Regions from separate parts of the Breoghania sp. genome, predicted to be linked through region 1. Evidence: predicted binding sites of a transcription regulator. Region 1 holds the regulator's gene; the other holds the start of a gene.

Region 1 (15,376 bases):
TTATTTTTCTTCCTCTGCGTCCGGATCCCTCGCAATGCAGGACCAGCAACCGAACACAGACAGATTTTGTTTGTTGGATCCCTCATCCGGTCAAATTGCGACATACATTCTGACCAATTTCAACTCGTAGACTTGCCAAGATCGAGAGCTATGGAGCGACTGCGCGGAACACCCAATCCGAAAAATATCAATACGGAAAAAGACGTTAGCCTCTCTTCCCTTAGGTCAAACAGACGTTCGCATTGCGAACTTATTCGACAATTCTTATCGTCTTTTCCCCGCACCGCGAATTACCACATCATTTACGCGCATTATTACATTCTATTAACTACAGGTTGTATCCCTTTTGAAACCGTAGCCGCGGCTCATTGCGCGCCCAATCCGCCCCCCTCCGAATGCGCCGGACAACCTTGAGCCTAAACAATCAAGAGAGGTGCAGGCTGTCTCCAAAGAGCGAATCCCGCCAACGTCTGATCCGTGAAGCGAACCGGCCAAGCCCCCGCCTGGATGGTTTGGATTTTACCCACTCGGACCGTTCGGCTATAGGGAACGGTAACCCTATGATCCAGGAGGCGATTTTGTTCAAAAAAACACTTAAAAAGAAGGACATGCACTCGACCCGGATCCGCAAGATCTTTCAAAATCGAGTGCATTATGACGGCCCTGCCATCATAGACGCCCCCCTTCTTCTTCTGGCCTTCACCAATCGATCGGGATCAAATCTTCTCGCAGATCGGCTTTGCTCGACCGGCCACTTTTCCGGGCTTCGCGAGCACCTCAACTACACGAATGTCGAGCGTGAAAAGACACAGTTCGGCAGCCAGACATTTCCCGATCACATCGCAAAGCTGCATGAGGCGCTGGCCATCGACGGCGCGACCCCTGGCTTCAAAGCCTCATGGGGACAACTCTCCATGCTGCTGCGCTGGAACATCCCGTCGATGTTCAAGACCATTCGCGTCGTGCATATCCGTCGGCACGATATTCTGGATCAAGCTGTTTCCTTTTCGATTGCCTACCAGACCCAGAAATGGAGCAGCAGGCAACGAGCGACAGGCACCGCGAAATACAACTACAAGAACATCGCCCAAATTCTGAATAACATCAATCTGGCGAACAGCTCGATTTCATCCATATGCTCCATCTTCTCCCTTCAAAGAATATCGGTCTTCTATGAAGACCTGGTTGCGCAGCCAGAGAAGGAAGTGAAGCGTATTTCGGCCAGCCTCGGCGTCGAGCTGACCGACTGGACACCCGCTGCTCCAAAAATTGAGAAGCAGGCCGACGACCTCAACCGAGAATTTCGTGAGAGATTTGCGGCGGAGTATCGAGCAGCCTTTCTTGCGGTCGACAGGGCGCGCTGACAGAGCCAAGGCTTGCAACACCCTTCCCGCGCCCGCACGGCTGCCTGCGAGCCCGCTCCATCGAGACCAGGCGCGGCATACCATATTCAATCAGGCGTGGGAGCACAGGAAACGCGATCAGGCGCCTTAACACGCCACGTCTGCGGACCGAGTGCAGATCGCACCGCCACGCCGCATCCTGCCCAATAACGGGGGGACCATTCGCGTTCTTCAATTTATTGGGAAATGGGGCCAAGTCGCGGGAGAGACTTGGTGAGCCCGCAGGGGTTCGAACCCTGGACCTACTGATTAAAAGTCAGTTGCTCTACCAGCTGAGCTACGGGCTCCAAGTGGCGGGAGATGTAATCTATTCGCGGGGTTAGCGCAACCGAGCAAGGCAACAAAATTGCGCGATTTCCAACAGCTTTGGCGCCACGAGAGAAGGCCCGCGCACACCCGCAGGCCGTTTTCCGTATCTTCCCGCATCAACAGGGTTCTCAGTCTATTTCGCCTGCTGGGCGATCATGGCCATGCCATGGAGGTCACCAGAGGAGATGATCACCTGGCAATCCTCTTGCCGGACGGCAATGCCCGACGAATGCGCGATACCGGCGAAGGCATGCGTGTCTCGGACATTGATCAGGGTCGCGATGAGGCGCGGACTGCTCAAAGCATCGAGCGGATAGATATCCCCATAGAGTGCCCTCACCCCCTCCGGGGTCATCACATGGAGGGTTCCGCGCGCCGTTTTGCATTCAAAGCCAAAGCTCGTGACCGTCAGGTCCCGAGCCCCGGCGAAGCCCTCTATGAACTTGTGAAGATCAGCTGGGCGCTCCGCCGCGAGAATGACGCCCGCCACCCCAACCGCGCTGTTGGAATGCTGCTGATAGATCACTTTCCAGAAATTCTCCGGATACCGGTTATGGCAGGTGAAGAAGGCGGCATCGGGCATATCGGGATGGGTGGTGAAGGTGAGGTCGAAGGCGACCTTCAATTCTTCCCCATCGGGCTGGCGGGCAATACGCTCGAACGAAAAGGGGGCGTAGGTGATGAGCCCGGCATCTTGGAAGGAAGCGCGATCGGCGGCAGGGCTTTCGCTGTCGAGCACCAGCATCGACATTCCCTCGCCCGCTGCGAGAAAATCCCGATTATACGCACCGAAGGAAAAGGCATCCACATCGGCGGCTTCCATCAGGCTTGGATCCACAACCTCCAGGATCTCCAGGAAAACGCCGTCCAACTGGACCAGGAAATTGCGTGTGCCCCAGGGATGGGTCGCGTAGGGGGTGAGTGTGAAGCCAAGGCGCGCATACGCTTCGCGGGCCGCCTCAAGATCCTGCACCGCGTGAACGATGTGATCCATGCCGCGTCTGCGCATTGTCGCCTCCCTATCGATTGACGGCTTACTGGCCGCCATCTGATTGCGGGCAGCGCAGGACAACGTCCCGTACGCTACTCGCCGTAACGGACGTCGCCGAGCCAACCGCCCTCACGCAGCACAGGCTTCAGCGTGCCCAAGACGACACCAACCCAGCCAAAACCGGTCTCTTCGGTCTCCTTGGCAAGCGCCTCATTGTAGAGAAGCGGCATCCAGGCAACCAGTTCGCCGCCGTTCAGCGTCGGCCCTTCAGGGCCTGCCGTGCGCGCAAGGACGATAAAACCACCCTCTGGGCTCGGAATGCGCAACACAACCGTCTGTGTGTTGTCCTCGTTGATCTTTGTCGGGCTTGTCTGGCCGAAGTGTTCGCGCGCATCGAGGACCAGCGCGGGAAGCGGCTTTTTCGGCTCCACCGTGCAATCGAGGCACTGACAGGAGTATTCGAAAGCCGAGACGCCATCGGTGAAGGTGAGATCGGTGGATTGGTCGCTCATCGACTTTCCTCTCGACTGGCCACGCGGCAGCCCTTGCAGCGGGCCCGGCCACGCGACCAAACACGGTTCGCTGGTGGCGCAGCCGCACCGCCATAATGGCGGGCACTGTTACAGGTCTCATGGTCGAGCATAAGCGCGAGGCTCGCGCCAAATCAATCAACCAGCGCCCATATCTGTCAACTGGCGCCCTTGGCAGTCGACGGGGCAAAACCCTGCCGGCCCATCGGGTCGGCAGGGGGAACGCACAATGTCCCCGAAGGGGACGGCAGATCTCAGACGAGGCGCCCTTGCTCCACAGCCGCAGCCACGAAGGAGGCAAAAAGCGGATGAGGCTCAAAAGGACGCGACTTGAGCTCCGGATGGTACTGTACGCCGATGAACCAGGGGTGCCCTTCAAGCTCCACGGTCTCCGGCAGGATGCCATCCGGCGAAGTGCCGGCGAACTTCAGCCCGCAGGTCTCAAGACGCGAGCGATAATCCATGTTGACCTCATAGCGGTGGCGATGGCGCTCTGAAATCTCCGTCGAGCCATAGATGTTCGCAATACGGCTGTCCGGCTCGAACTTTGCCGGATAGGCGCCGAGGCGCATCGTGCCGCCCATGTCGCCATCCGCCACGCGCTTTTCCAGAGCGTTGCCGCGCAGCCATTCGGTCATCAGGCCGACAACCGGTTCACGGGTGGGACCAAACTCCGTGGAGCTTGCGTCCGCGATGCCCGCCAGATTGCGCGCCGCTTCCACGACGGCCATCTGCATGCCGAAGCAGATGCCGAAATAGGGAACCTTGTGCTCGCGGGCGAAAGTGACGGCCGCGATCTTGCCTTCCGAGCCACGCTCACCGAAGCCGCCGGGCACGAGGATGCCATGGACGTCCTCAAGCCAGGGCGAAGGGTCCTCGCGTTCGAAAACCTCCGACTCGATCCACTCAAGGTTGACCTTGACGTTATTGGCGATACCGCCATGCATCAACGCCTCGATCAGCGACTTGTAAGCGTCTTTGAGCCCCGTGTACTTGCCGACGATGGCGATTTTCACCTCGCCTTCGGGATTGGCAATGGCATGGGAGATCTTCTTCCAGCGCGAAAGATCCGGCTGGGGAGCACCGGTGATGCCGAAGGCGGCCAGGACTTCGTCGTCCAGCCCCTGTTCATGGTAGGCCACCGGCACATCATAGATGGATGCCACATCCAGCGCCGGGATGACCGCGCTTTGCGGCACGTTGCAGAACAGCGACAACTTGCGCCGCTCCCCCTCCGGGATCGGACGGTCACAGCGGACCATCAGAATATCGGGCTGAATGCCGATGGAGCGAAGCTCCTTGACCGAATGCTGTGTCGGCTTGGTTTTCAACTCGCCCGCACTCGGGATGTAAGGCATCAAGGTGAGATGAATATAGATCGCGTCTCCGCGCGGCAATTCGTTGCCGAGCTGACGGATCGCCTCGAAGAACGGCAGTCCTTCGATATCGCCGACCGTTCCACCGATCTCGCACAGCACGAAGTCGAATTCCTCGTTGCCGTCGAGAACAAACGCCTTGATCGCGTCGGTGACGTGCGGAATCACCTGAACGGTGCCGCCCAGATAGTCGCCGCGCCGCTCCTTGGCGATGATATCGCGATAGATGCGTCCGGAGGTGACGTTGTCCTGCTGGTTCGCGGGGCGTCCCGTGAACCGTTCGTAATGCCCCAGATCGAGGTCCGTTTCCGCACCGTCGTCGGTCACGAAGCACTCGCCGTGCTGGGTGGGACTCATGGTCCCCGGATCTACGTTGAGATAAGGGTCCAGCTTGCGAAGCCGCACCTTGTATCCACGGGCCTGGAGGCTAGCACCGAGGGCCGCAGACGCAAGCCCTTTGCCGAGAGACGACACCACGCCGCCGGTGATGAATATGTACCGCGCCATGGACATAAACCATATGCCTTCGGGCGACGACTTGGCCACCCGTATTATTGCGATTCAAACAGGAAAAAACGCCGCCGGACCGCGACAGAAAGCCTTGGGCCGGAATAGGTCTTTTCGCTGTCTGGACGAACGAATACACCGCGGACGCCACGCATCCGCGGTGCAAACAAACTGAGGTTTCGAGCCCGTCCCTACTGGGACGCCGGAACCTGCGGACCACTGGGGGCTGCCGGAGCCGTTTCAGCCGGTGCGGCGTCGCCCTGCGGGGGGCTCGCCTCTTTCAGCGAATCGAGGAGTGACGGATTGCCACCCTCACCCGGAGCCGAGGACGTGTCAGCCGGGGCCGGTGTATTCAACTGATCGAGAATCGACGCCGGACGGTCCCCCTGACGGGCCAGAACCGTGAGGATGATCGAAGTGACGAAGAAGGCCGCAGCCAGAATGGCAGTGGCGCGGGTCAGCATGTTCGCCGTTCCGCGACTGCTCATGAATCCGCCACCGCCGCCGATACCCAGCGCACCGCCTTCCGAGCGCTGCAGAAGAACGACGAGCACGAGAGCGAGCACGACCATGAGGTGGATGACGATGATGACGGTTTGCATCTTGACTGGGATACCTGATTTCGCGTTGCGCGCCTTCTACACGATCACGCAGCAGCTTTCCACCCTCGGCGAACAGCGAGTTTCAAGCCGGGTGGAGACCTGTTGATCGCCGTGACCCGAAAGGCTCAGTTAGCCGGGGTCTCATAAGCCTTCAATATGCCGACAAAGTCGACCGCTTTAAGGCTTGCGCCTCCGACCAAGGCGCCGTTGACGTTCTCAACCGACATCAGCTCGCCTGCATTGGACGGCTTCACCGACCCCCCATAAAGAAGTCGCATCGCCTCACCTTCTGCCCCGAAGCGCGCGATGAGATCCTTGCGAAGCGCGGCATGCACTTGCGCCACATCTTCCGCAGTCGGCGTCAGCCCCGTGCCAATCGCCCAGATCGGCTCATAAGCGATCACGGTATTGGCAGCCGTAGCCCCCTCAGGCACGGAACCGGCGAGTTGGCCTGCGATCACATCCAGAGTGGCGCCAGACTTGCGCTCCGTCTCGCTTTCCCCGAGACAAATGATGGCCACCAGCCCGGCCCGCCACGCGGCCTCGGCCTTGGCGCGCACCATCTCATCGCTCTCGCCATGGTCGGCACGACGCTCCGAGTGCCCTACAATCACCGCGCTTGCACCAGCATCGGCCAGCATCTCCGCGGAGACATCGCCGGTATGCGCACCGGAAACCTTCGCATGGCAATCCTGCCCGCCGATCGTGACGGAGGTGCCCTTGCCGGTTTCCGCAGCCAGGCCAACGAGCGAAGCCGGCGGACAGATCATGATGTCCACGTTCGCCCCCAGGGCCGGATTAACCGCTTGTGCGATGGCCGTGATTTCACCCAGGGAGGCACGCAGGCCGTTCATTTTCCAATTTCCGGCCACCAGGGGTTTAATAGACGCACTCATTCCGACATGGTCCTCTTGCTCACGCGATCCAGAAACGCATTCGGGCTACTGGCTATCAGATATCGACGGCATTACAAATCCGCTTCGCTTGCCCGGCGCGGTGCGCGTCACTATTATCCCGGCCAAATCGCAGACTGAATGGCGGAAAACCGCCCAGACAATAGGATTTTTCCATGCTCACTGCCCTGCACAAGCGTGCCGGCGGCTTTGTCGCCAAGATCTTTATCGCGCTTCTCGTGCTGAGCTTCGGCATCTGGGGGATTGCCGACATCTTCCGTGGTTTCCGGCAGGACACGCTGGCGCAGGTCGGCGATGCGGAAGTTTCCACGCAACGCTTTATGACCGCCTATTCGCGCGAGGTGCAGAATTTCTCGCAGCGCATCGGCCAGCCGCTCTCGCGTGAGCAGGCCGCCAATCTGGGCCTTCCCGGTCAGGTGCTCGGACAGCTTGTCGCCGAAGCCGCCTTTGATCACGTGGCGCACAACCTGAAGGTCGGCATTTCCGGCGGCGAACTGGTGAAGCAGATCCAGGCCAATCCTGCCTTCCGCGGTCCCGATGGCCGCTTCGATCGCAACCGCCTGGCGCAGGTGCTCTATAACAACCAGCTCACCGAAGACATGTATGTGAGCCAGGCTCGCAAGCTGGCGGAACGTCGCCAGGTGGCGGAGGCCTTGTCCGGCGCCATCCGTCCGCCCGAGGCGCTCTTGCAGGCCGCACATCGCTTCCGTTTCGAGCAGCGCACCGTGAACTACGTCGAGTTGACCGCGGAATCGGTGCCGCCTGTTGCCGCGCCGAGCGATGCGGAGCTTGTAGCCTTCTTCACCGACCACAAGGCCGACTACCGGGCACCGGAATATCGCAAACTGGCGCTGCTTCCGGTCATTCCCGCCGATATCGCCAAGCCGGACGATGTCTCTGACGACGTCGCGCGTACCCAATACGACGCGAATCCCAACCGCTTCGGCACAACCGAGCGCCGCCAGATCTGGCAATTGACCTATACGGATGCCGCCAAGGCTGCTGAAGATGAAAAGAAGATCAAGGACGGGACCTCGTTTGAAGATCTGGTCGCAGAAAAGGGGCTGAGCCTCAGCGACGTCAACCTTGGCCTGCTGACCAAGGATGCGGTTCTTGATCCGGCCATTGCCGAGGCCGCCTTCTCTGCAGAAGCTGACAGTGTGAGCGACGTGATCAACACCGCCTTCGGCCAGCGCATCATCAAGGTGGGCGAGATCAAGCCTGCGGCCAACAAGTCTTTCGATGAGGTGAAGGACATCCTCAAGAAGGAAATCGCGCAGGACGACGCAGAGCACGAAGTGCTTTCGCTTCATGACGAGATCGAGGATGCGCGCGCCGGCGGCGCGACGCTTAGCGAGATCTCGCAGCGCTTCAGCCTGCCGCTTAATACCATTGACGCGATTGCCCGTGACGGCACCGGGCCGGACGGCAAAGCGGTCACCCTGCCCGATTCCGACAACCTCCTGAGCGAAGCCTTCCAGACCGAGCCCGGCGACGAAGCCCCGCCGGTTCAGGTCGGCCGTCGCGGCTATCTGTGGTTCGACGTGACCGACATCACTCCGGCGCGCGATCGCACGCTGGACGAAGTGCGCGAGAAGGTCGTCGCCGACTGGACCGCCGATCAGACGCAGAAGAAGCTCGTGGCGCAGGCCGACGAGATGGCCGCCAAGCTGAAGGAAGGCGCCGATTTCGCCAGCCTCGCAACGGCATCCGAGATGGAACTCAAGGCGTCTGAGCCCTTCTCGCGCGATCGCAATGACAACACGCTGTCCGCTCAGGCGGTGACGGAGGCCTTCTCCGGCCCGACCGGCTATGTTGCGACTGCCGATGGTGCGAATGGCGGGCGGATCGTGTTGCAGGTCGCAAACATCACCATGCCGGCCTTCTTCGCCGAATCCGATGAAATGGCCCAGCTGGACGATGAGCTTTCCCAGATGCTCCAGACCTCGCTGATTTCACAATTCGTCACCGGTGTGCAGAACGCCCTCGGCGTCAAGGTGAACCAGGCGGCGCTCACGAGCGCCATCGGCAACAGAAACGACCAATGACCAAGGCAACGAACGTCTCGTTGCGCGCCTACCGGGGGACCTATGTCTGAGTTGAAATCCCTGATCGCCAAGGCTGCCGATGGTACGCCGTTGACCCGTGAAGAATCGACCGCCGCCTTCGATATCCTAATGAGCGGCAACGCCACGCCGTCTCAGATTGGCGGACTGTTGATGGCGCTCAGGGTGCGCGGCGAAACGGTGGACGAGATCACAGGAGCCGTTTCTTCGATGCGGTCCCGCATGGTGCGGGTTTCCGCACCGGACGGCGCGGTCGATGTGGTGGGCACGGGGGGTGATTCCTCAGGCAGCTACAACATCTCCACCTGTACCGCCTTTGTGGTCGCCGGTGCGGGCGTCCCGGTCGCCAAGCACGGCAACCGGTCCATGTCTTCCAAGTCGGGTGCGGCCGACGCGCTGATGGCGCTTGGTGTGAACATCGAGATCGCGCCGGAGCAGATCAGCCGGTGCATCGAAACGGCGGGCTTGGGATTCATGTTCGCACCGGCCCATCACGGCGCGATGAAGCATGTGGGGCCGGCGCGGTCGGAACTGGGAACCCGCACGATCTTCAACCTGCTCGGGCCGCTCTCCAATCCGGCAGGCGTCACCCGGCAGATGGTCGGCGTCTTTGCCGAACAGTGGGTGGAGCCGCTGGCCCATGTGCTCAACAATCTGGGCTGCGAACATGCCTGGGTGGTTCATGGCTCCGATGGACTGGACGAGATCACCGTTTGCGGGCCAACGAGCGTTGCCGAACTGAAGAACGGCAAGGTGACGTCCTTCCAGATCGCTCCCGGTGATGTCGGCATCGACACCGCGAGCGCGGATGCGCTCAAGGGCGGCGAGCCTGCAGAAAACGCAGCCGCATTGCGCGGTGTGCTTGAAGGCGATGCCAACGCTTACCGCGATGCGGTTCTGCTCAACGCCGCCGCAACGCTGATCGTCGCCGGAAAGGTGAAAGATCTGGCAGAAGGCGTTGCCATGGCGCGTCAATCCATCGAAAGCGGTGCAGCCAAGGCGCGGCTGGACAAGCTCGTGGCGATATCCAATTCCTGATCGCTGCAAGGCGATGATCCGGGGACCCGAATGACTGATATCCTCCAGAAGATCGAAGCCTATAAGCGCGAGGAGATCGCGGCTGCGAAAAAGGCGGTTTTGCCCGAAGCGATGCGCGAAGCCGCCCTTGCCGCCGAGCCCGCGCGCGACTTCGCCGGCGCGCTTCGCACCGCGGTGGATTCGGGCCGCTATGGCCTTATTGCGGAAATCAAGAAGGCGAGCCCTTCCAAGGGGCTGATCCGGCCGGATTTCGATCCTCCCGCCCTTGCGCGCGCCTACGAGGAAGGCGGGGCGACCTGCCTTTCCGTGCTCACCGATGCCCCCTCCTTTCAGGGTCATCCGGACTTCCTGAAGGCCGCCAAGGCGGCCTGTTCGTTGCCCGCCCTTCGCAAGGATTTCCTTTACGAGCCCTATCAGGTTCATGAGGCACGTGCGTGGGGGGCGGATTGCATCCTGATCATCCTGGCCGCGGTCACGGATGACGAAGCGGCAGCGTTGGAAGACGCCGCCTTCGCCTTGAACATGTCCGTGCTGCTTGAAGTCCACAATGCGGAAGAGCTTGAACGCGCGTTGAAGCTTCGTTCCCCCCTTCTCGGCATCAACAACCGCAATCTGAAGACCTTCGAGACGACGCTGGCGACGTCCGAGCGTCTGGCGCCGATGGTTCCCGCAGACCGGCAGATCGTTGGAGAATCGGCGATCTTCACACCCGAGGACTGCGCCCGGCTCGCCGCCGTTGGTATCCGGACCTTCCTCGTCGGCGAGAGCCTGATGCGCCAGGACGACGTTGCGGCGGCAACCCGCGCTCTTCTCGCCCGGCCCGAAACGAAAGCTGCGGAATAACAAGATGTCCGAAGGCGACCGCCTCACCCATATCGACGCAAGCGGCGCGGCCAACATGGTCGATGTGGCCGACAAGGCCGACACCACGCGCACCGCGATTGCAATCGGTTCGGTGACCATGAAGCCAGAAACGCTGGAAATGATCATGTCCGGCAACGCCAAGAAGGGCGATGTGCTGGCTACCGCGCGCATCGCCGGCATCATGGCGGCCAAGCGTACGCACGAGATGATCCCGCTTTGCCATCCGCTGGCCTTGACCAAGGTCACCGTCGACATAGAGCCCGACGAAAGCCTTCCAGGCCTGCGGGTTCAGGCGCTCGCCAAGGTCACCGGCAAGACGGGCGTCGAAATGGAAGCCCTGACGGCTGCTTCGGTCACTTGCCTGACGATCTATGACATGGCGAAAGCCGTCGATCGCTTCATGGTGCTGTCCGGCATTCAGGTGGTGGAAAAGAGCGGTGGCAAGTCGGGCGACTGGAAGGCCCCAGGCTGGACCGATCGGTCCTGAGCGGAGACGCATGATGAGCCTCATTTCCGTCGATGACGCCCTTGCGCGGCTGCTGGAAGGTGTCTCTCCCACGGAGAGCGAAACCGTACCGCTTGCCGAGGCAACAGGGCGGACACTGGCTGCAGATCTGGCCGCCAGCCGCACCCAACCGCCCTTTTCGGCATCTGCCATGGACGGATATGCGGTGCGTGCGAGCGATGTTGCGCATGCGCCATGTTCGCTCAAGATCATCGGCGAAGCGCCTGCCGGACATGGCTTTTCCGGCAAGGTACATGCAGGCGAAGCGGTGCGCATCTTCACCGGCGCTCCGGTGCCCGAAGGCGCGGATACAATCGTCATTCAGGAAAACACCGAGCGCAACGGCGATACGGTCATCATCAACGAGGGCGCAGCTGAAGGCACCTATGTGCGCGCCGCAGGCCTCGATTTCGCGCAAGGCGATATTCTGCTGAAAGCGGGACGCGTGATCGACTATCGCGCGCTTGCGCTGGCCGCAGCGATGAACCACGGCACGGTATCCGTGCGCCGCCGCCCGCGCGTGGCCGTTCTGGCGACAGGAGACGAGCTTGTGGAACCGGGCGAGGTTCCCGGTCCCGACCAGATCGTCGCCTCCAACCAGTACGGCATCGCAGCCATGGCGGAAGCCTGCGGCGGTGAGGCGCGACGTATGGGCATTTCCCGCGATAACGAGAGGGAGCTTGCCGAACATGTGCGCGCGGCGCTCGCGTGGGAGGCGGATGTCCTCGTGACACTTGGCGGAGCTTCCGTGGGTGATCACGATCTCGTTCAGGCGACCCTTGGCAACGAGGGCATGGAGCTTGCCTTCTGGCGCATTGCCATGCGGCCGGGAAAGCCGTTGATGGCTGGCCATCTGGGCCACACGAAGGTTCTGGGGCTGCCGGGCAATCCCGTCTCCAGCCTTGTCTGCGGCCATCTCTTCCTGCGCCCGCTGCTGGCGGCGCTGCTTGGCCGGATCGGCGGCGATGCCACCCCGGAGCAGGCGCGTCTTGCCGGGCCCCTGCCCGCGAATGATCAGCGTCAGGACTATTTGCGAGCGACCCTGCGACGAGACGAGAACGGTGTGCTGATCGCGACCCCGTTCACACTTCAGGACAGTTCCGTGCTTTCGCGTCTGGCGCTGGCGGATGGGCTGGTCATAAGGCCCCCATTTGCCCCCGCGCTTGAGGCAGGAGCCCCGGTTTCGGTGCTTCGTCTCTAGGCCCATTGCACGACAAGACCGGCGCACCGCCGCTCGGGCGCAGGGCATCGCATTTCACCGCGTACGCATCGTGGAGAAAGCTCTTTCCCACTGCCGCCGAAGTTCGGTTGATCGGGGACGTTTATGCCGCTGTCGTTTGCTGTATAACGGTATCGACTGAAATGGGCCGAGCCTTTAAAGCCATTTCCTTCGCATGTATGGCGACGACGCGCCCTATGCGACGGCCCGCACTCCGAAAGGCTCTATGGCGTGAGGTTACACAGCCCGCCAGACAAGCCGCGTGAACCAATATGGTTGGACTGCCCAGGAATTCGATATGAACGTTATGACGCGCCCCGACGAACTCATCGCCATCGCGCCCGCAAACACCTATGTGGAAACGGTGACGGAGGTAACACACTATACCGACCGCCTGTTCCGCTTCCGCATGACCCGTCCGGCCGGCTTCCGATTCCGGTCAGGCGAGTTCGTGATGATCGGCCTGATGATCGACGGAAAGCCGCTCGTGCGCGCCTATTCCATCGCAAGCCCGTCCTGGGCGGAAGAGCTTGAGTTCTTCTCCATCAAGGTGCCCGACGGTCCGCTGACCTCGCATCTCCAGAACATCAAGGTCGGTGATGCCGTACTGATGAAAAAGAAGCCCACGGGTACGCTGGTGAACGATGCGCTCATTCCCGGCAAGCGGCTCTACATGTTCTCCACCGGCACCGGAATCGCGCCCTTTGCAAGCCTCATTCGGGATCCGGAGACCTACGAGAAGTTCGATGAACTAATCCTGACCCATACCTGCCGCGAAGTGGCCGAGCTACAATATGGCCTCGACCTCGTGGAGGAGATCCGCACCGACGAGATGCTTCAGGAGGTGCTCGATACCTCCAAGCTGCGCCACTACACGAGCGTCACGCGTGAAGACTATCCCTTCAAGGGGCGGATTACCGATCTGATAGAGAGCGGGAAGCTCTTCACCGATCTCGATGTTCCTCCTCTCAATCCGGCCAGTGACCGTGGCATGATCTGTGGCTCCATGGAGATGCTGAAGGATACGAAAGTCCTTCTGGAAAAGGCCGGGCTCGTGGAGGGCGCGAACAATCGTCCCGCAGAATTCGTCATCGAACGCGCTTTCGCCGGTTAGCAGATTCGCTCCCGGCAGTTCTTTCAGGGGGTCGAAGCAGGTCGCTTCGGCCCCTTTTTCATATCAAGAACCACCGTCGGAACGATGGAATCCATGGCCAGCCCCGCACTCAAGAGACGCAATCGGCACGTTCCAAACCATGCGGCCCAGCCCCGTTTTCTTCAGTATTTTCAGCACTATTGACGCCTTTCCGGATCCTTCACGGTATCTAGCTCAAGCACCTTTTGAACCTCCGCACATGTTGATTGCCTGCCCGGCCCCTTGCAGAACACATATAGAACGGATACCCTGCGTTCGCGTTTTGTACCCGGACGACATGCAGGCGGAAGACCCAATGCTGACGCGTAAGCAATTCGAACTGCTGATGTTCATTCACGAGCGTCTGAAAGAAACGGGCGTGCCGCCCTCCTTCGACGAAATGAAGGATGCGCTGGACCTGCGCTCGAAGTCCGGCATTCATCGCCTCATCACCGCTTTGGAGGAGCGCGGCTTCATCCGCAGGCTCCCCAACAGGGCTCGTGCGCTTGAAGTCGTGCGCCTGCCGGATTCGGTCTCGCCCGGGTTTGCGGCTCAACGTGGGCGGGGGTTCTCGCCAAGCGTTATCGAAGGGTCTTTGGGCAAGGCAAGCGAACCATCGAAACCGAACACCAGTTCTCACGCCGTGGAAGACGGCGAGGTTGTTTCGGTTCCGGTCATGGGCCGCATTGCCGCCGGCGTCCCCATCTCTGCTATCGAAACGCACAGCCATTCCATTCCGGTCCCCATCGACATGCTTGGAAGCGGCGATTACTTCGCGCTTGAGGTGCGCGGCGATTCCATGATCGAAGCCGGTATTCTCGACGGCGACACAGTGCTGATCCGCAAAGGAAGCTCCGCCGATAACGGAGACATCGTGGTGGCGCTGATCGACGACGAGGAAGCAACCCTGAAGCGGCTTCGTCGCAAGGGGGCCTCCATCGCGCTGGAAGCCGCCAACCCGGCCTACGAAACGCGCATTTTCGGCCCCGACCGCGTTCGGATCCAAGGTAAGCTGGCCGCCCTCTTCCGCCGCTATTGAGGGCAGGACGGCGGGCGGCCCTGTCATTAGACGGCCGCCCATTCTTCTCTCGCTCCCGGCCTCAGGCCGTTCGAGCGGGCCCATCTTCGCCGGGGCGGCACGGCCATGACCGCCAGGCGGGCAAGTCATGGCGCCGGACGCATCTGCCATGGCCTCAACTGGGCGGAGCGTGCGGTCACGATGTGGGGCACGATCCGATCCAGTGGCGCTGGCGGCGGATGGGTCGCAGGCTTTGCCGCAACGCTGCGAAGCGTTTTGGCGGGCAGATCCTGAGGCGGCGTGGTTTGCGTCGGAAATGGTTTGGCATCGCGCGTGACGTCGGCTTTCGCGGCGCGTTTTTCGCGCTGCGAGGCCGGGGGCTCGCCCGTCACGGCAGAGACGTTCTGTATCTTTTCTCGCCAATAGAGCGCGGTTGCACCGTGGATCTTGAGAAACGCCCGATCGATCACGATTGCATGGTCTGCGCAATTGGCCGGGGCCGTCAGAGCCGTCACGACGATATCGGCGCGGAGGCAATCCTCCGCGAAAGCCTCGGGGCGAATGACCCTTGAGACATGGATCACGCGTCGGTGCGGTGCTTCATCGCTCAGGCGCATGCGTCCCTTGCTCGCCCAGCCCCTCTCGTATTCCCCGTCACCCTCTCTGGAGATGCCTGGGTTGCGCTCCATGCCGGAAGGGGCAGCCCCGGGCTCAAGCCCCGCAACAAGATCGTCGGGCGCATTGGTTTTAAGGTGCTGAAGGACTACCTCGGCTCCAGCCTCCGCGGACAGTGGAGCCTCGCGGGGCGCAGCAATTGTGTAGATACAAGCCTCCGCATCGCAGCGCCGCATCCGCCCGTCGACTTCGCGTGACTTCAGCTCGGCTGCATCCCCGTCCGACCT
Region 2 (15,376 bases), 1.0 Mb from region 1:
CAAGCTTGCTGCCGCTGAAGAGCGGATTGCCGGCATCAAGTCGGCCGTGCTCGCGGATGTCGGCGAAATCGCAAGCGAGACCACCAACGCTGTCGTTGAGAGCTTGCTTGGCAAGGCGCCCACCAAGGCCGAGACGTCGAAGGCCGTTTCGGCCGCGATGAAGTGAGGAGATCCTGACCATGGATGCAACATTCTGGGCCACGGTAGCTCTCGTTCTCTTCTTCGCTTTGATCGTCTGGCTGAAGGTTCCCGGCAAGATGAGCTCGGCGCTTGATGACCGCGCTGAGGGCATCCGCAACGAGCTGGACGAAGCGCGTCGTTTGCGCGAGGAAGCTCAGGCGCTTCTGGCCGAATACCAGCGCAAGCACCGCGAGGCTGAAGAAGAGGCGGAAGGCATCGTGGCCGAAGCCCGTCGCGAAGCCGAGCTTCTGACCAAGCAGACCGAAGAAGCTCTCAACGAGCTGGTTGAGCGTCGTACGGCACTCGCCGAAACGAAGATTTCGCTGGCCGAAAATCAGGCCATGGCCGAGGTCAGGGCGATGGCTGCCGACGTTGCGATCGCCGCCGCGACCGAGATCCTGTCGAAGAAGGTGTCCGGCAAGGTGGCTGACAAGCTTATCGCCGACAGCATCGACGATGTGTCTACCCGGCTGAACTGATTGGCCGAAGGGCCTGCCAGGCAAGATAGCTGACAAACGAATTGAAGAGGCCGCGACCTTCGGGTCCGCGGCCTTTTTGTTGTCCGGTGCCCGCCAAAACCGCTGATCCAGCAAGCATGGGTAACTCCGCCACCTGGATCCCGGTTCCGCATTCGCGATCTGGTGACCGCTCACGCGCCCTTTTCCAGAAGGCTCCTGACGGGTGCAAAGGAACGCCGGTGGTGGTGTGTCGGGCCCATTTCGGCCAGCGCCGCCTGGTGCTGGGGCGTTCCGTAACCCTTGTGGGCGGCAAAGCCATAACCGGGGCATTCCCGATCGAGCAGGACCATCATCCGGTCACGCGTGACCTTCGCGACAATGGAGGCCGCTGCAACCGACACGGACAAAGCGTCACCCTTGATGAGGGCTTCGGCGGGACAGATCAGGTCCGCAGGCACGTCGCGCCCATCTATGAGGGCGGCAGCGGGCCTCTCGGGCAGCGCGCCAAGCGCCGCGCGCATGGCCCAAAGGGTGGCCGCGCGAATGTTCATCGCGTCGATGCGTTCCGGTGAGGCCAAGACGATCGACACCTGGCATTTTGTCAGGATATCGGCGTAGATCGCTTCTCGCCGCGCCTCTGACAGCTTTTTGGAATCGTTGAGCCCCTCCGGCAGATCCTTCGGGTCGACGATCACGGCAGAGACGACCACAGGGCCTGCCCAGGGGCCGCGGCCTGCTTCGTCGACACCCGCCACACCCCCGCCATGGGTTCTTGCAAGCCGGCGTTCATGGGTAAGGTCCGGTCCCGCCGGGCGCTTCTTTCGACCACGGGCACCGGTCACGCCCTTGCGCGACTTTCCCGCACCCGAGGGGGCCTTTTTCGTCGATCCGGATTTGGGGGGAACAGCTGGTTTGACCATGGCAGAACTGTGCCCCCGTCCCGGACTTCCCGCAAGGCGGCCCAAGAGCCTTATCCCCTTTGCAAAAAGGGCTGACGGTCAGGACTTTGCGGGATCGGTGCGCAACGCCCCAATGTCCCGGTCAAAACAGGTCCAGCTGCACCGCGCCTTTCAAGGGCGGGATGAAAAGGTCGTCGCGAAGCCGCTTGCGGCGTTGGTTGAGACCGAGCCGTTTGGCTGCAAGCTCAAAGCGTTTCCCAATCTGCATGGCATAGGGGCCTTCACCGCGCATCCGTTTTCCCCATTCCGCATCATAATCCTTGCCTCCGCGCATGGATCTGAGAACGGAGATGACGCGCCTGTAGCGGTCGGGATAGTTGCGCAAGAGCCAGTCGCGAAACAGCGGGCTCACCTCCATGGGCAGCCGCAGCAGAATGTAACCGGCCTCGCGCGCACCATGATCATGCGCGGCTTCAAGAATACGCTCGATCTCTTCGTCATTGAGCGCAGGGATCAGCGGGGCCAGCATGACGGATGTGGGAATCCCGGCCTCGCTCAGGGCCCGCACCGCCTCCAGACGGCGAGGCGGCGTTGCCGCGCGTGGTTCCAGCGACCGAGCCAGCTTGCGATCCAGCGTGGTCACCGACAGGGCCACCTTTACCAGCCCGTCCGCCGCCATTTCGCTGAGGATGTCCAGGTCGCGCAGAATGAGCGCAGATTTCGTTACAATGCCAACGGGATGACGCGCGCGTTGAAGCACCTCCAGCACCTCCCGCATGATCCGCATCCGCCGCTCGATGGGTTGATAGGGATCCGTGTTGGTTCCGATGGCGATGGTTTTCACCTTGTATCCGGGCGCGGAGAGTTCGCGCGCCAGGAGTTCGGCGGCATTGGGCTTGGCAAAAAGCTTGGTCTCGAAATCGAGCCCGGGAGACAGGCCCATATAGGCGTGTGACGGTCGCGCAAAGCAGTAGATGCAACCGTGCTCGCAGCCCCGGTAGGGATTGATGGAGCGGTCAAAGGAAATGTCAGGAGACTCGTTGCGCGTGACAATCCGCCTGGCCGCTTCTATCTGAACTTCCGTCTTCAGCGGAGGCAGGCCATCAAGGCTGCCCCAACCGTCGTCGACAATTTCGCGCCCCTCACGCTCGAAACGCCCGGGCATGTTCAGTCCCGCGGCGCGTCCGCGTTGTAGCGGGATTTGCGCAACGCCCGTAGGGGCTTCGCCACAGAGGGAAGTCACATCGGTGCGCGACGGCGCCTTTGTTTCACCGGGATATGTCCTTTCCGAAAGCCTGCCTGTATCTGCCATCTTGAACCCGTTCCGGTTGATGTCGCGAAGATACGACCGCCACGAGAACATAGCAAGAACATTTGCGCGCGCTCAAAAGTGGCCTGGATGCTCGCAAACGGGCAGAAAAGGGTGCTATGAAAGGCCCCATGTTCTCTGTTGTCATACCCACATTCAACAACGAGGCGACGCTGGTTGAGATGCTGGCGGCGCTGGTGCCTGCCTCGGCCGAGGGCGTGGTGCGTGAGGTGATTGTCGTCGATGGAGGCTCCAGCGATCTGACCGAGACGATTGCGGAGGCCGCCGGATGCCGTTGGATGAAGGCCGTCGGCCAGCGAGGCGCGCGTCTTGCGACCGGCGCTGCGGCCGCGAAAAGAGGCGAGTGGCTGCTTTTTCTGGAGCCCGACATGGTGCTGGACCCGGACTGGTTCCGGGACGTCGGCAAATTCGTGGAGCGGGTGGAGCGGATCGGTCAGGGGGATTGTCGCGCAGCCTGTTTCAGGCCAGTGAATGAGGATATCGGACTTCGGGCCCGGATTGCCGAATTGGGCGGCTGGATGCGCGCTCGTGTCCTTGCCATCGCCCATCCCCGGCAGGGGCTGCTTTTGTCGCGAAGGTTCTATGAGACCTTGCAGGGGCACGACAGGGCGTCCCCCCTTGCAGATGCGGAAATCGTACGCCGCATCGGTCGCCGTCGCATGACGCATCTTCCCGTTCGTGCGGTGCGTCGCCACGTGCCGGAAGCCGGCGCCAGAAGGAGTGTTCTGCGGGGCTGGCTCGCAATGGCGCTGTTTTTCCTGCGTGTCCCTGGGGCGGTCATCGGGCGCGTGGTCGGTCCCTCCGCACACTGAACGCAGCAGTTCGGGTAGAGCAGATCATGAAAAAGGCCGGGAAAAGTCCCGGCCTTTTTCATTTCACGATGTGAAGAGTGGTCGACACAGGACCGACATCTCACCGATAGGGGCTGCGGCAGCGATGGTAACGGCCATCGTACCCGAGATAACTATCCGTACGCGGGTTGTAGGAACGATACCGCCTCAGGCACCAGTTCACATGTGCCCTGCCACCGCGATAGTAGGCGCGCGGCGGGGGAGGGGGATACCGACGATAGCGCCAGCCATCGCGCGGTGGCCTGCGATAGCGCGGCGGCGGCCTGCGATAACGCGGCGGCGGCGGGCCCCACTGGGTCAACTGAATGGACCTGCCTTGAGCGTTCCTGTCAGGCAAGTGTAGCCCGAATTGCGTCATGTTGAGCCGGACCTGCGAAACCGTTGGTGTCACGCCCCTGAGGCTCTTGTCGTGGGGAACGGCGGCGGTGGCGGTCCCCCCCACGAAGAGGGCCGCAACGATCGCAAGCGGACCGACTAGTCTTCGCAATTTACCCATCTGCATGCCTTCCTCCGTCTGAATTGTTGGATGCGAAGGGCGGGAGCCGTCCTTGCGCTCGGCTGCGGATCCCGGCAGCCTTGCGAGAAACCGGGATCATTCAGGAACGAGGCGTAGGCACCTGCACCTGCGCCGTCGTCCGGTCATCGGCTGCCCCGATGACGTTGCTTGAGCCGCTCCTGGGAGAGGAATGCCGGACCTGCAATCGTCGGCGTTCTCTTCGTATGGATCATTCGCTCTGACTTGAGCGATGGAACGGCTGCCTCAAGTCTAAGATGGAGAGAATAGGATATAAATGACAAGATAGTGGCGTAAATGCGAAATGTCGTTGCTAAACATCATAATGTGCGTGGATGCGGGATATGCGAGCCGCCTCGTCAGGCTCCCCCGGGCCCGTCACTGAACCGGGGGATCTGGTGGCGATAGACCCTCCTTCTAGAGATAAAGCTCGTAGGCCGCCTGGGTCCACCTGTAGGCGCCGTCGCGCGCTTCGATGTAGCCGACAGCCGGGAAGGGCATGTGATAGCCCGCAACCGCGATGCGATCCGTGGCCACCATGTCGAACAGGCGCTTGCGCGTCTGGCCGGCCATTTCCTTGTCCATGTCGAAGCGAACATGCCAGTCCGGCTTCTGGACCGAGATTGCGAAATGGTTCGCCGTATCGGCCCAGAGCAGCAGTCTCCGGCCCTCGCTTTCAAGGTGGTAGGCCATGTGACCAGGTGTGTGGCCGAAGGCGTTCACGGCGGTGATGCCGGAGACCACATCGCCCTCCGGGTCGAGAAAGGTCATTTTCTCCGCAAACGGCACCACATGACTGCGCACCAGCTTTGCCGCACCCTCGGTCGGGCCGGAAAGCCGGTCGTCCGCGCTCCAGAAGTCATATTCGCGCGCGCCAGTCACATAGGCTGCATTGGGAAAGAGAGGCGCGCCGCCTTCCATGATGCCGCCAATATGGTCGGGGTGCATGTGGGTGATGACGACGATATCGACCTGTTCCGGCGTGTAGCCGGCAGCGCGAAGAGCCTCGCCGAACTTGCCGGCCGCTGGCCTGCGCCCAGCGCCATTGCCGGTATCGAAGACAATCAGCTTCTCGCCCGTGTTGACGATGACCGGTGTGAAACCGATTTCCATGCGCGTGGGCGGCAAATGATTGGCCTCGGCCAGTTGCTGGACCGCTTCGGCGGGCTGATCCTGTCCGAAGATGGGGTGCGGTCCATCAAGGGCGATGCCGCCATCGAAGACGGTGGTGATTTCGAACGCGCCGAGCTTGAAACGGTTAAAGGCCGGGCGGTCCACGCCGAGCATGGGGGCTGCGGCAAATGCAGGATGGGTTGTCGCGCGAAGGATGAAAGGGGTTGCAAGGGCCGCACTGCCAAGTCCGAGCAGGGTGCGCCTGGAAAGATCTGAAACACGATGATGCGTCATGGCGAAATCCTCCAAAATGAAGGAGGCCAGCCTAGACGCCTATGGTCTCTTTCGATATTTCGCCGCGATCAACTCCACCCCACATTTGCGTGAAGGCAGGTGGAGCTGGCATCCGCTCACGCGCGCCCGTCGAGTGCAGCCTTGATCTTCACGAAATCACGCCATGCAAGGCGTTTCTGAATGGGCGTGCGCAGAAGGTAAGCCGGGTGCAGCGTGGCAATGGCGCGGATGGCGCGGCTGCCGGTCTGATAGTCCAGCCACTTGCCGCGCAGCCGCATGATACCGTCATTGGTGCCCACAAGGAGTTTCGCCGAAGCTCCGCCCAGAAACACGAGCACATCCGGGTCCACCAGCTCGATCTGCCGCCGGATGAATGGCTTGCAGATCTCTGCTTCCTGAGGCGAGGGAACACGGTTTCCCGGCGGCCGCCACGGCACCGCATTGGCGATATAGACCTCTTCGCGTGAAAGCCCGATGGCTTTCAGCATCTGGTCAAGAAGCTTGCCCGAACGCCCGACGAAGGGAACGCCCTGCGCATCCTCTTCCCGTCCGGGCGCCTCGCCCACGAACATCAGTCGGGCATTCTCCGCGCCATCGGAAAAGACGAGGTTCTTGGCCGTCAGGCGCAGGTTACAGCCTTCGAAACCTGCAAGGACTTCGCGAAGAGCCTCCAGCGTGGCAGCTTGTCCCGCCGCTTCACGCGCAGCCATCACCGCGCCATCGCCGGGAATTGTCGCGCCAGCGGATGGTGAGCCGGAATGGGGTGGCGCAGATCCTGCCGGGCGAGCCAGCGCGGGAGCTGGGCGGGCGGGCTGTCCGGCCTGGCTTTGGACGGGTTGCCGGGCAGATGGAGCAGTCCCTATGCCTGCCGCAGGCAGAGCGGGGGGCGCCTTGGCGCGCGCTTGCGCGCGGGCCGCATGCTGGGCGCTTTCCTCGAATCGGTTCACCGGCGCATCGGCCAATGCCACATCGACGCCCGATGCGACGTAAAAGTCGAGCAGCACTTCCAGGTCGGCGGGATTGAGGGGCGCGGTCATGCCACTTTCATGGCCTACGGGCCGACATAAGGCAAGGCTGTCGCAGCGGCAGGTAAATCCTATTGTAAACTGTGTCCATGAGCAGCCATCCATAGGCTATGCTGGTGAGCGGGTGTGCGGCGCACCATGCGCATTGCAGGCCCCAACGCACTGATTTAAACAAGATCGGAAAGACGAACAGAGAACGTCGCACCGATTTGCCGGACCGGAGGAGTAGGATATGGCCGAAACGGAAGCTCTGCCTGAGCGCGAGAGTATGGAATTCGATGTGGTGATTGTTGGCGCGGGCCCCGCTGGCCTCGCGGCCGCCATTCGCCTCAAACAGCTCTCCATCGAGGCCGGCGAGGAGCTTTCTGTCGTTGTGCTGGAAAAGGGCTCCGAGGTCGGGGCGCATATTCTGTCCGGCGCCGTCATCGATCCGGTCGCTATCGACCGGCTGTTCCCGGACTGGCGCGAGGATGAGACCCACCCGCTCAAGACCCCGGTGACGACCGACAAGTTCATGGTGCTGGGGCCGGCCGGTGCGCTGCGCCTTCCCAATTTCATGATGCCACCGCTGATGAGCAACCACGGGGCCTATGCGGTTTCGCTCGGCAACGTCGCGCGCTGGCTTGCGGAAAAGGCGGAAGCGCTGGGTGTGGAGATCTATCCCGGCTTTGCGGCCTCCGAAGTGCTCTATGACGACGAGGGGCGCGTGATCGGCGTGGCCACGGGCGACATGGGTCTGACGGAGAACGGCGAGCCCGGTCCCAATTACACCCGCGGCATGGCGCTTCTGGGCAAATACGTCTTCATCGGCGAAGGTGTGCGTGGCTCGCTTGCCAAGCAGCTCATCGCGAAATTCGAGCTCGACAAGGACTGCGAGCCCGCGAAATTCGGTATCGGCCTGAAGGAACTGTGGCGGGTCGCTCCGGAAAAGAGCCAGCCGGGCCTCGTTCAGCACAGCTTCGGCTGGCCGCTCGATTCCCGCACCGGCGGCGGATCGTTCCTCTATCACCTGGAAGACAATCAGGTGGCGGTCGGCTTTGTGCTGCACCTCAATTACGAGAACCCCTATCTCTCGCCCTTCGACGAGTTCCAGCGTTTCAAGACACATCCGGCGATCCGGGATACGTTCGAGGGCGGCGAGCGCCTGTCCTATGGCGCGCGCGCGATTTCCGAAGGCGGCTGGCAGTCGGTGCCGAAGGTCTGTTTCCCCGGTGGCGTGCTGATCGGGTGTTCCGCGGGCTTCCTGAACGTGCCGCGCATCAAGGGCACGCACAACGCCATGCTGTCGGCCATCATGGCGGCCGAAAAGGCATTCGCGGCGCTGAAGGCGGGCCGGGCCAATGACGAGCTGACGGACTATGAGGCCGAGTGGCGGTCCAGTGAAATCGGCAAGGACCTCAAGACGGTGCGCAACGTCAAGCCGATGTGGTCGAAACTCGGCACCTGGCTCGGCATTGCCGTTGGCGGTCTCGACATGTGGACCAACTCGCTCTTCGGCTTTTCGTTCTTCGGTACGCTCAGCCACGGCAAGCCGGACAGTGCGACGCTGAAGCCTGCCGCCCAGTGCAAGCCGATCAACTATCCCAAGCCCGACGGCAAGATCAGCTTCGACAAGCTGTCCTCGGTGTTCCTTTCCAATACCAACCACGAGGAAGGTCAGCCGATCCACCTCAAGGTTGCGGACATGGCTCTGCAGAAGTCGTCAGAGCATGACGTCTATGCCGGTCCCTCCCAGCGCTATTGCCCGGCGGGCGTCTACGAGTGGATCGAGGAAGGCGAGGGGGCGCCGCGCTTCCAGATCAACTCGCAGAACTGCGTCCACTGCAAGACCTGCGATATCAAGGACCCAAACGGCAACATCACCTGGACGGTGCCGGAAGGCGGCGGCGGGCCGAACTACCCGAACATGTAGCGTCGGCCATTCCTCCATTGAGGCACGAGATGAAAAAGCCCCGCCGGAATTTCCGGCGGGGCTTTTGTCTGAGCACCTGAAAGTCCTGCGGCGCGTTGCCTATTGCGCTGCCGCTTCCGTATCCTTGATGGCCTGAGCCTCGACAGCTGCAAAGGCCGACATGTTGACGATGCCCCGCGTGGTCACGGAAGGCGTGAGAATATGCGCGGGCTTGGCGAGCCCTAGCAGGATCGGGCCGACATGCAGCGCGTCGGTCATCACCTTCAGAAGGTTCAGCGCGATATTGGCCGCATCGAGCGTGGGGAAGACGAGCAGGTTCGCAGCCCCCGTCAGCTTGCTGTCGGAGACGACACGGGCGCGCAGTTCCGGTGACAGAGCGGCATCGCCGTGCATTTCACCTTCCACTTCCAGGTCCGGCGCACGCTGCCACAGAAGTTCCACCGCAGCCCGCATCTTGGTGGAGCTGTCGCAGGAACGGGAACCGAAATTGGAGCTGGACAGCAGCGCCACCTTCGGTGTGATGCCGAACCGCGCAATCTGACCGGCGGCCAGCAACGTCATCTCCGCCACCTCTTCCGCGCTCGGATTGTCCGAGACATAGGTGTCGGACAGGAAATGCGCGCCCTTGGAATTGATCAGCAGCGACATCGTGGAAAGCTCGTGCACGCCGGGTGCGCGTCCGATCACCTGGTCGAGCATCAGCCGGTGCCGGTCGAAGCGGCCATCGAGCCCGCAGATCAGCGCATCCGCATCGCCGCGCCGCACCGCCACCGCGCCGATGGCGGTGTTGTTGGCGCGAATGATCCGGCGCGCACCATCCGGCGTCACGCCCTTGCGGCCCATGCGCAGCAGGAACTCATCCACGTAGTCGCGGTAGCGCGGGTCGTCTTCCGGGTTGATGAAATCGAAATCGGTCCCCGGACGCACACGCAGGCCGAAGCGTTCGCAGCGGCTGGCCAGAACGTTCGGGCGTCCGATCAGGATCGGGCGCGCGGTGCCGTCTTCCAGCAATATCTGCGCGGCACGCAGGACGCGCTCGTCTTCGCCGTCGGCATAGATCACCCGTTTTCCTGCATTCTTGGCGGCAGCAAAGACGGGCTTCATGATCAGCCCGGAACGGAAAACAAAGCGGTTCAACTCGTCGAGATAGGCTTCGAAATCCGCAATCGGACGGCGCGCAACCCCGGTCTCCATCGCCGCCTTCGCAACCGCGGGCGCGATACGCAGGATGAGGCGCTGATCGAAGGCGGAGGGGATCAGGTAGGTCGGGCCGAATGTCGGCGTATTGCCTCCATAGGCCTGTGCCGCGGCCTCCGAGGGCTCCTCCTTGGCGAGCTCTGCAATTGCCATGGCGGCGGCGAGCTTCATCTCCTCGTTGATGGTCGTCGCCCCCACGTCGAGCGCGCCACGGAAGATATGGGGGAAGCAGAGGACGTTGTTGACCTGATTGGGGTAGTCGGAGCGCCCGGTGCACATCATGGCGTCATCGCGCACTGCCGCGACGTCCTCCGGCATGATCTCCGGGTTCGGGTTGGCGAGCGCAAGGATGAGCGGGTTCTTCGCCATCCGCTTCACCATGTCCGGCTTCAGGACACCGGCCGCGGAAACACCGAGGAAAATGTCGGCATCGTCGATGACTTCGGCGAGTTTCCGCTTGTCGGTCTTGCGCGCGAATGTGGCCTTCCATTCGTCCATCAGTTCCTCGCGGCCCTCATAGACGACACCGGCCAGATCGGTGACCCAGATGTTCTCCTTGCTGGCGCCAAGCGAGACGAGCAGGTTCAGACAGGCAAGCGCCGCTGCTCCCGCCCCGGAAGCCACGATCTTGGCCTTGGAAATGTCCTTGCCGACAAATTCCATGGCGTTGCGCACCGCAGCAGCCACGATGATGGCCGTGCCATGCTGGTCGTCATGGAAGACCGGGATATTCATGCATTCGCGCAGGCGCGCTTCCACCTGGAAGCACTCCGGGGCCTTGATATCTTCCAGATTGATGCCGCCGAAGGTCGGCTCCAGAGCGGAGATGACATCGACCATCCGGTCGACTTCGCGCGCATCGATCTCGATATCGAAGACATCGATGCCTGCGAATTTCTTGAAAAGGACGGCCTTGCCTTCCATCACCGGCTTGGAGGCCAACGGACCGATGGCGCCCAGTCCCAGAACCGCGGTGCCGTTCGAGACGACGGCGACGAGGTTCCCGCGGCTGGTGTAGTGATCGGCAGCACCCGGGTCGTCCGCAATCGCCCGGCAGGGAGCGGCCACACCCGGTGAATAGGCAAGCGCCAGATCGCGCTGGTTGCCCAGCGGTTTGGTCGCCTGAATTTCCAGCTTGCCCGGTCGCGGGTAGCGGTGGAAATAGAGGGCGGCTTCCTCGAGTTCACTGAGCTTCTTTGGCTTTTGGTCCATGGCCAGTCTGGTTCCCCGATCCGTGATTTGTTGCCGCACCTTAGAACAACCCCATGTTCTATGGAATTCGGGCGGACGCCAGAATTTTCCGATCCGGCGGTTTTTGAAGGTCTTGCTGGAGGCAGTTTGCACGACGCGGGCGAAGGCCCTGGGCTTTGCTTATGCCGGGTGAGTAGGTGCGGGCTGATGCTTTTGTTTTGCGTAAATCACGAGGCGCAACAGCATGTAGGCGACAACCGCATTGAGCACATGCCACATGAAATGCGTGCCGATGGGAAACAAGTCACAGAACTGTTGATCCATGGTGAGAAAGGTCACCGAGAGCGCAAACATCAAACCCGTCATGAAGAAGCCAAGTGCGATCTTTCGATTGTTTGGAGCGATCGAGAGCGCGATGGCAAAAAGGCTGAGAAGCGGCCCAATATACATGGCCGAAACGCCCAGTATCGGACCCAGAAGGAGAGACAGCAACCAGCTTAACCCCAGAAACCCGACGGTCACAAGGGTGGCGCCTGTCAGACCGACCTTGAACAGCCGCAGGATTGCAAAAAAGAAAACCGCAAGGATGAAGATCGCGATGGACAGGATGTCCAGTGCGCTGGTCAGGGGCGTGGCCAATGTGTGGAAAAGAAAAGAGGAAACACCGATGACGGCGACCAGGGTGCTGAGGCCAATGACCGGAAGGTCCAGCCTGCGCTTGCGCAGAAGGACCCAAAAGATGCCGCCCGTTGTCATGAAGAAGGCCAGATTGGAAACCGCATTGGCCGGTTCTGCCCAGAAGGCTCCGTCCAGGCGTTCGCAATAGGCGACGACTAACTGGGTTGGATCCATTGCGTGCTCAATCCGCCGCGCGTTTCGGACTTGCTGCGCGGCATCGCGCGCTTTGCGGACGACGCCACCGCATGCAACCGACCTCGTCAGGCTGGTATCTTGCTCATTTTCCAGCGTGACTGGCAAGTGACCAGGCGCTAGATTCGCCCGCTTCCCGACGTGATAACGCTTGGGCGATGAATATGCTACCGCAGTTTGCAGCGGCGCGTACGGCTCGGCGAGCTTCGCTGGCCAGTTCCGAGCAGAAAAGGTTCCCAGGAGTTGTGAAAGCATGAGCCGCATCGACGAAAGCCGCCCTTTCATCCCGGTTCGCATCGCGGTTCTGACCGTGTCCGACACGCGCGCCCTGGAAGACGATCGCTCCGGAGCGACGCTGGTCGCGCGCCTGGAAGAGGCAGGCCACAAACTGGCCGCGCGCGAGATCGCGACCGATGACGTGACAGCCATTCGTGCCGTGGTGCAGCGCTGGATCGCCGATGAGACGGTGGACGTGATCATTTCCACCGGGGGCACCGGCTTCACCGGTCGCGACGTGACGCCCGAAGCCATCGAACCGCTGTTCGAAAAGCGTATGGATGGCTTCTCGGAGGTCTTTCACCGCATTTCCTACGACAAGATCGGAACCTCCACCGTGCAATCTCGGGCCACCGGCGGGGTCGCGAATGCGACCTATATTTTCGTGCTGCCCGGCTCCCCCGGAGCCTGCAAGGACGCCTGGGACGGCATCCTGAAAGCTCAGCTCGACTACCGCCACATGCCCTGCAATTTCGTGGAGATCATGCCGCGTCTCGACGAGCACCTGAAACGCGGCAAGCTCAGGAAGGGCTAGGGCAGGGGCCAAAATGAAAACGGGCCCGGACCTCATGGAAAGAGGCCGGGCCCGAGGGATTCGGCGAAAAGATCCGACCGCCTATCGAAGCAGGCCTATCCTTCGATGCGCGTGAAGTCTGCAACCGTCAGCGTTGCCTCGCGAATTTCGCTCAGAAGCTTCAGGCGGTTCTCGCGAATGGCGGGATCTTCCGCATTGACGAGGATCTCTTCAAAGAAGCGGTCGACCGGCGCACGCAGCTTGGCAAGCGCCGTCATCGCGGCGGCGAAGTCTTCATGGCGAACGGCAGCTTCGGCTTCCGAACGCGCCGCATCGACGGCCGCAGCCAGCGCGATTTCTTCTTCTTCGACAAGATGGGTTGCCTGCGGACGACCGGCAAAGCTCTGCCCGGACTTCTTTTCCTCGATGCGCAGGATGTTGGTCGCGCGCTTGGTGCCTGCAAGCAGCGAGGCGCCGTCTTCCGTCGCGAGGAACGAACCCAAAGCCTCAACCCGCTTGACGATCATCTGCAGATCGTCCTGACCATCGAGCGCGAAGACCGCATCGATCAGATCGTGGCGTGCGCCCTCTTCTCGCAGATGCACCTTCAGGCGATCCGCGAAGAAGGAGAGCAGGTCATTGGCCTCGCCAAAGCCGGGGCGGGCGGCGTCAAAGAGCTTCAACAGCGGCAGGCGAAGCTTGTTCGCAAGCACGATGCGGATGACGCCGAGGGCGGCGCGGCGCAGGGCGTAGGGATCCTTGGAGCCGGTGGGCTTTTCATCAATGGCCCAGAAACCGGTCAGGAGATCGAGCTTGTCGGCGAGCGCCACCGCGATGGCGACCGGTTCTGCAGGCACGTCATCGGACGGGCCTTGCGGCTTGTAATGTTGCTCGATGGCGTTGGCCACCGCCGCATCCTCGCCCTGGCGGGCGGCGTAATAGCGCCCCATCAGGCCCTGAACCTCAGGGAACTCGAAGACCATGTGGGAGACAAGATCGGCCTTGGCGAGATGGGCCGCCCGTTCCGCCTTCGCCTCATCGGCGCCCACCATCGGCGCGATGACCTTGGAAAGCGCTTCAAGGCGCGCCACACGCTCTGCCTGGCTGCCGAGCTTTTCATGGAAGACGATGGAGGAGAGCTTGTCGACGTTGTTTTCCAGCCGGGTCTTGAGGTCCGTATCCCAGAAGAACTTGGCATCGGAAAGCCGCGCGCGGATGACTTTCTCGTTGCCCGCGATGATCTTCGCGCCACCGTCCGTGGCCTCAAGATTGGAGATCAGAACGAAACGGTTGGCGAGCCGGCCCGTGGCCGGATCGCGCAGCACGAAACATTTCTGGTTGGCGCGGATGGTGGCGCGGATGACTTCATCGGGCACCTCCAGGAAAGCCTCGTCAAAGGAGCCGACGAGAATGACCGGCCATTCCACAAGGCCTGCCACTTCTTCCAGAAGGCCCTCGTCTTCCACCAGTTCCAGCCCGAGCGCCAATGCACGGTCGCGCGCATCATGCGCGATCATGTCCTTGCGCCGGTCGGCATCAAGCACGACCTTGGCCTTTTCCAGCTTGGTCACATAATCATCGAAGCGGCGCACGGAGAAGGGCTCCGGCGCCAGGAAACGATGCCCGGCGGTGGTGTTGCCGCTGGCAACGCCCTCCACCTCGACGGTGATGACATCCGGCTCTTCGGTCTCCGGACCGAAGGTGCACAGGATGGAATGCAGCGGGCGGACCCAGCGCAGCGAGCCCGGTTCGGCGGACGCCGCCCCCCAGCGCATGGACTTCGGCCAGGGGAACTTGTGAACCGTCTCGGCAACCGTCTCGGCAATCACTTCGCTCGCCTCGCGGCCCGGCTTTTCGATCACCGCGACGTAAAAGTCGCCCTTCTTGGGGTCATTGACGATCTTCGCCTCATCAACGGAGGAAAGTCCCGCACCGCGCAGGAAACCTTCAAGCGCCTTTTCAGGCGCGCCGACGCGCGGCCCTTTTCGCTCTTCGCGGGTATCGGGAGACCGGGTCGGAAGACCGGCCACATGAAGGGTGAGACGGCGGGGGGTCGCGAAGGCTTTCGTACCTTCGTAGACAAGACCTGCATCAACCAGAGCGTTGGTCACAAGGGACTTCAGGTCTTCCGCGGCGCGGCGTTGCATGCGCGCCGGGATTTCCTCGCAGAACAGTTCGAGGAGAAGATCGGACATCGGGTTCGCTTTCGGGGCACGAAGAATGAGAACTCACGGACAGTCGGTTAGCAAGTTGCGCTCGCCTTGTCACCTCCCCGCGACAGCGAGGCAGGTGCAGGCGCTCTCCGGTGTGCCGCTCGGCTCGGAATTGAGTAGTCAGTAAAAAGGGCGGTAAATGCAGAAAATACATATTAAAACTGAGAGAATTACCTATCTGCTTTCATTTACGGGAGTAAAACACTTTCCAGCTAAACCGGTGGAGAAGAAGAGCTTAGAAGCTGAAGTGTTGGGCGCATGGCGCGAATTAAGCACATAGTGAACTGGTTCCGATACTCCTCGCAGGCTTCGCGCGACGCGATCGTGATCGCCTGCATCAGTTTCCTGCTGCTGTTTGCCGCTATCCAGCTGGATTTGTACGACGAACTGTCCCACTACACGCGCCGTTACGAGTATGTGCAGTTAGACGAGTTTCTGTTTGTCATGTTCATGGCTGGCCTTATGGCCATCGTCTATGCGTGGCGTCGCCTTCGCGAGCTCAAGGTCGAGATCCGGCAGAGGCGGGCAGCCGAAGCAAT

Evidence for each region. Region 1 encodes LexA, which represses DNA repair genes until DNA is damaged. Its sites were predicted from a motif close to TGTTCNNNNTGTGTTCNG; they were not measured.
Region 2: a site for LexA is predicted at 2,893-2,910, ahead of ABGM93_RS10180 (PA0069 family radical SAM protein). Genes of this name have one in related genera too.

What each region holds. Positions count from the first base shown of each region.
Region 1 covers NZ_OY771475.1:1,334,767-1,350,142, forward strand. The annotation lists gene ABGM93_RS06030 (Stf0 family sulfotransferase) at 561-1,364, shown strand; tRNA gene ABGM93_RS06035 (tRNA-Lys) at 1,615-1,690, opposite strand; gene ABGM93_RS06040 (VOC family protein) at 1,846-2,721, opposite strand; gene ABGM93_RS06045 (hypothetical protein) at 2,796-3,215, opposite strand; gene ABGM93_RS06050 (CTP synthase) at 3,488-5,116, opposite strand; gene secG (preprotein translocase subunit SecG) at 5,308-5,718, opposite strand; gene tpiA (triose-phosphate isomerase) at 5,844-6,614, opposite strand; gene ABGM93_RS06065 (SurA N-terminal domain-containing protein) at 6,788-8,680, shown strand; gene trpD (anthranilate phosphoribosyltransferase) at 8,723-9,736, shown strand; gene trpC (indole-3-glycerol phosphate synthase TrpC) at 9,767-10,579, shown strand; gene moaC (cyclic pyranopterin monophosphate synthase MoaC) at 10,584-11,087, shown strand; gene glp (gephyrin-like molybdotransferase Glp) at 11,101-12,306, shown strand; gene ABGM93_RS06090 (ferredoxin--NADP reductase) at 12,623-13,438, shown strand; gene lexA (transcriptional repressor LexA) at 13,773-14,495, shown strand; gene ABGM93_RS06100 (ComEC/Rec2 family competence protein) at 14,621-15,376, opposite strand, start outside.
Region 2 covers NZ_OY771475.1:2,341,382-2,356,757, reverse strand. The annotation lists gene ABGM93_RS10195 (F0F1 ATP synthase subunit B) at 1-166, shown strand, start outside; gene ABGM93_RS10190 (F0F1 ATP synthase subunit B) at 180-659, shown strand; gene ABGM93_RS10185 (ribonuclease HII) at 830-1,558, opposite strand; gene ABGM93_RS10180 (PA0069 family radical SAM protein) at 1,680-2,849, opposite strand; gene ABGM93_RS10175 (glycosyltransferase) at 2,978-3,679, shown strand; gene ABGM93_RS10170 (BA14K family protein) at 3,780-4,076, opposite strand; gene ABGM93_RS10165 (MBL fold metallo-hydrolase) at 4,650-5,639, opposite strand; gene ABGM93_RS10160 (uracil-DNA glycosylase) at 5,756-6,676, opposite strand; gene ABGM93_RS10155 (electron transfer flavoprotein-ubiquinone oxidoreductase) at 6,897-8,576, shown strand; gene ABGM93_RS10150 (NADP-dependent malic enzyme) at 8,676-10,985, opposite strand; gene ABGM93_RS10145 (ceramidase domain-containing protein) at 11,145-12,089, opposite strand; gene moaB (molybdenum cofactor biosynthesis protein B) at 12,088-12,645, shown strand; gene glyS (glycine--tRNA ligase subunit beta) at 12,741-14,819, opposite strand; gene ABGM93_RS10130 (bifunctional diguanylate cyclase/phosphodiesterase) at 15,096-15,376, shown strand, end outside.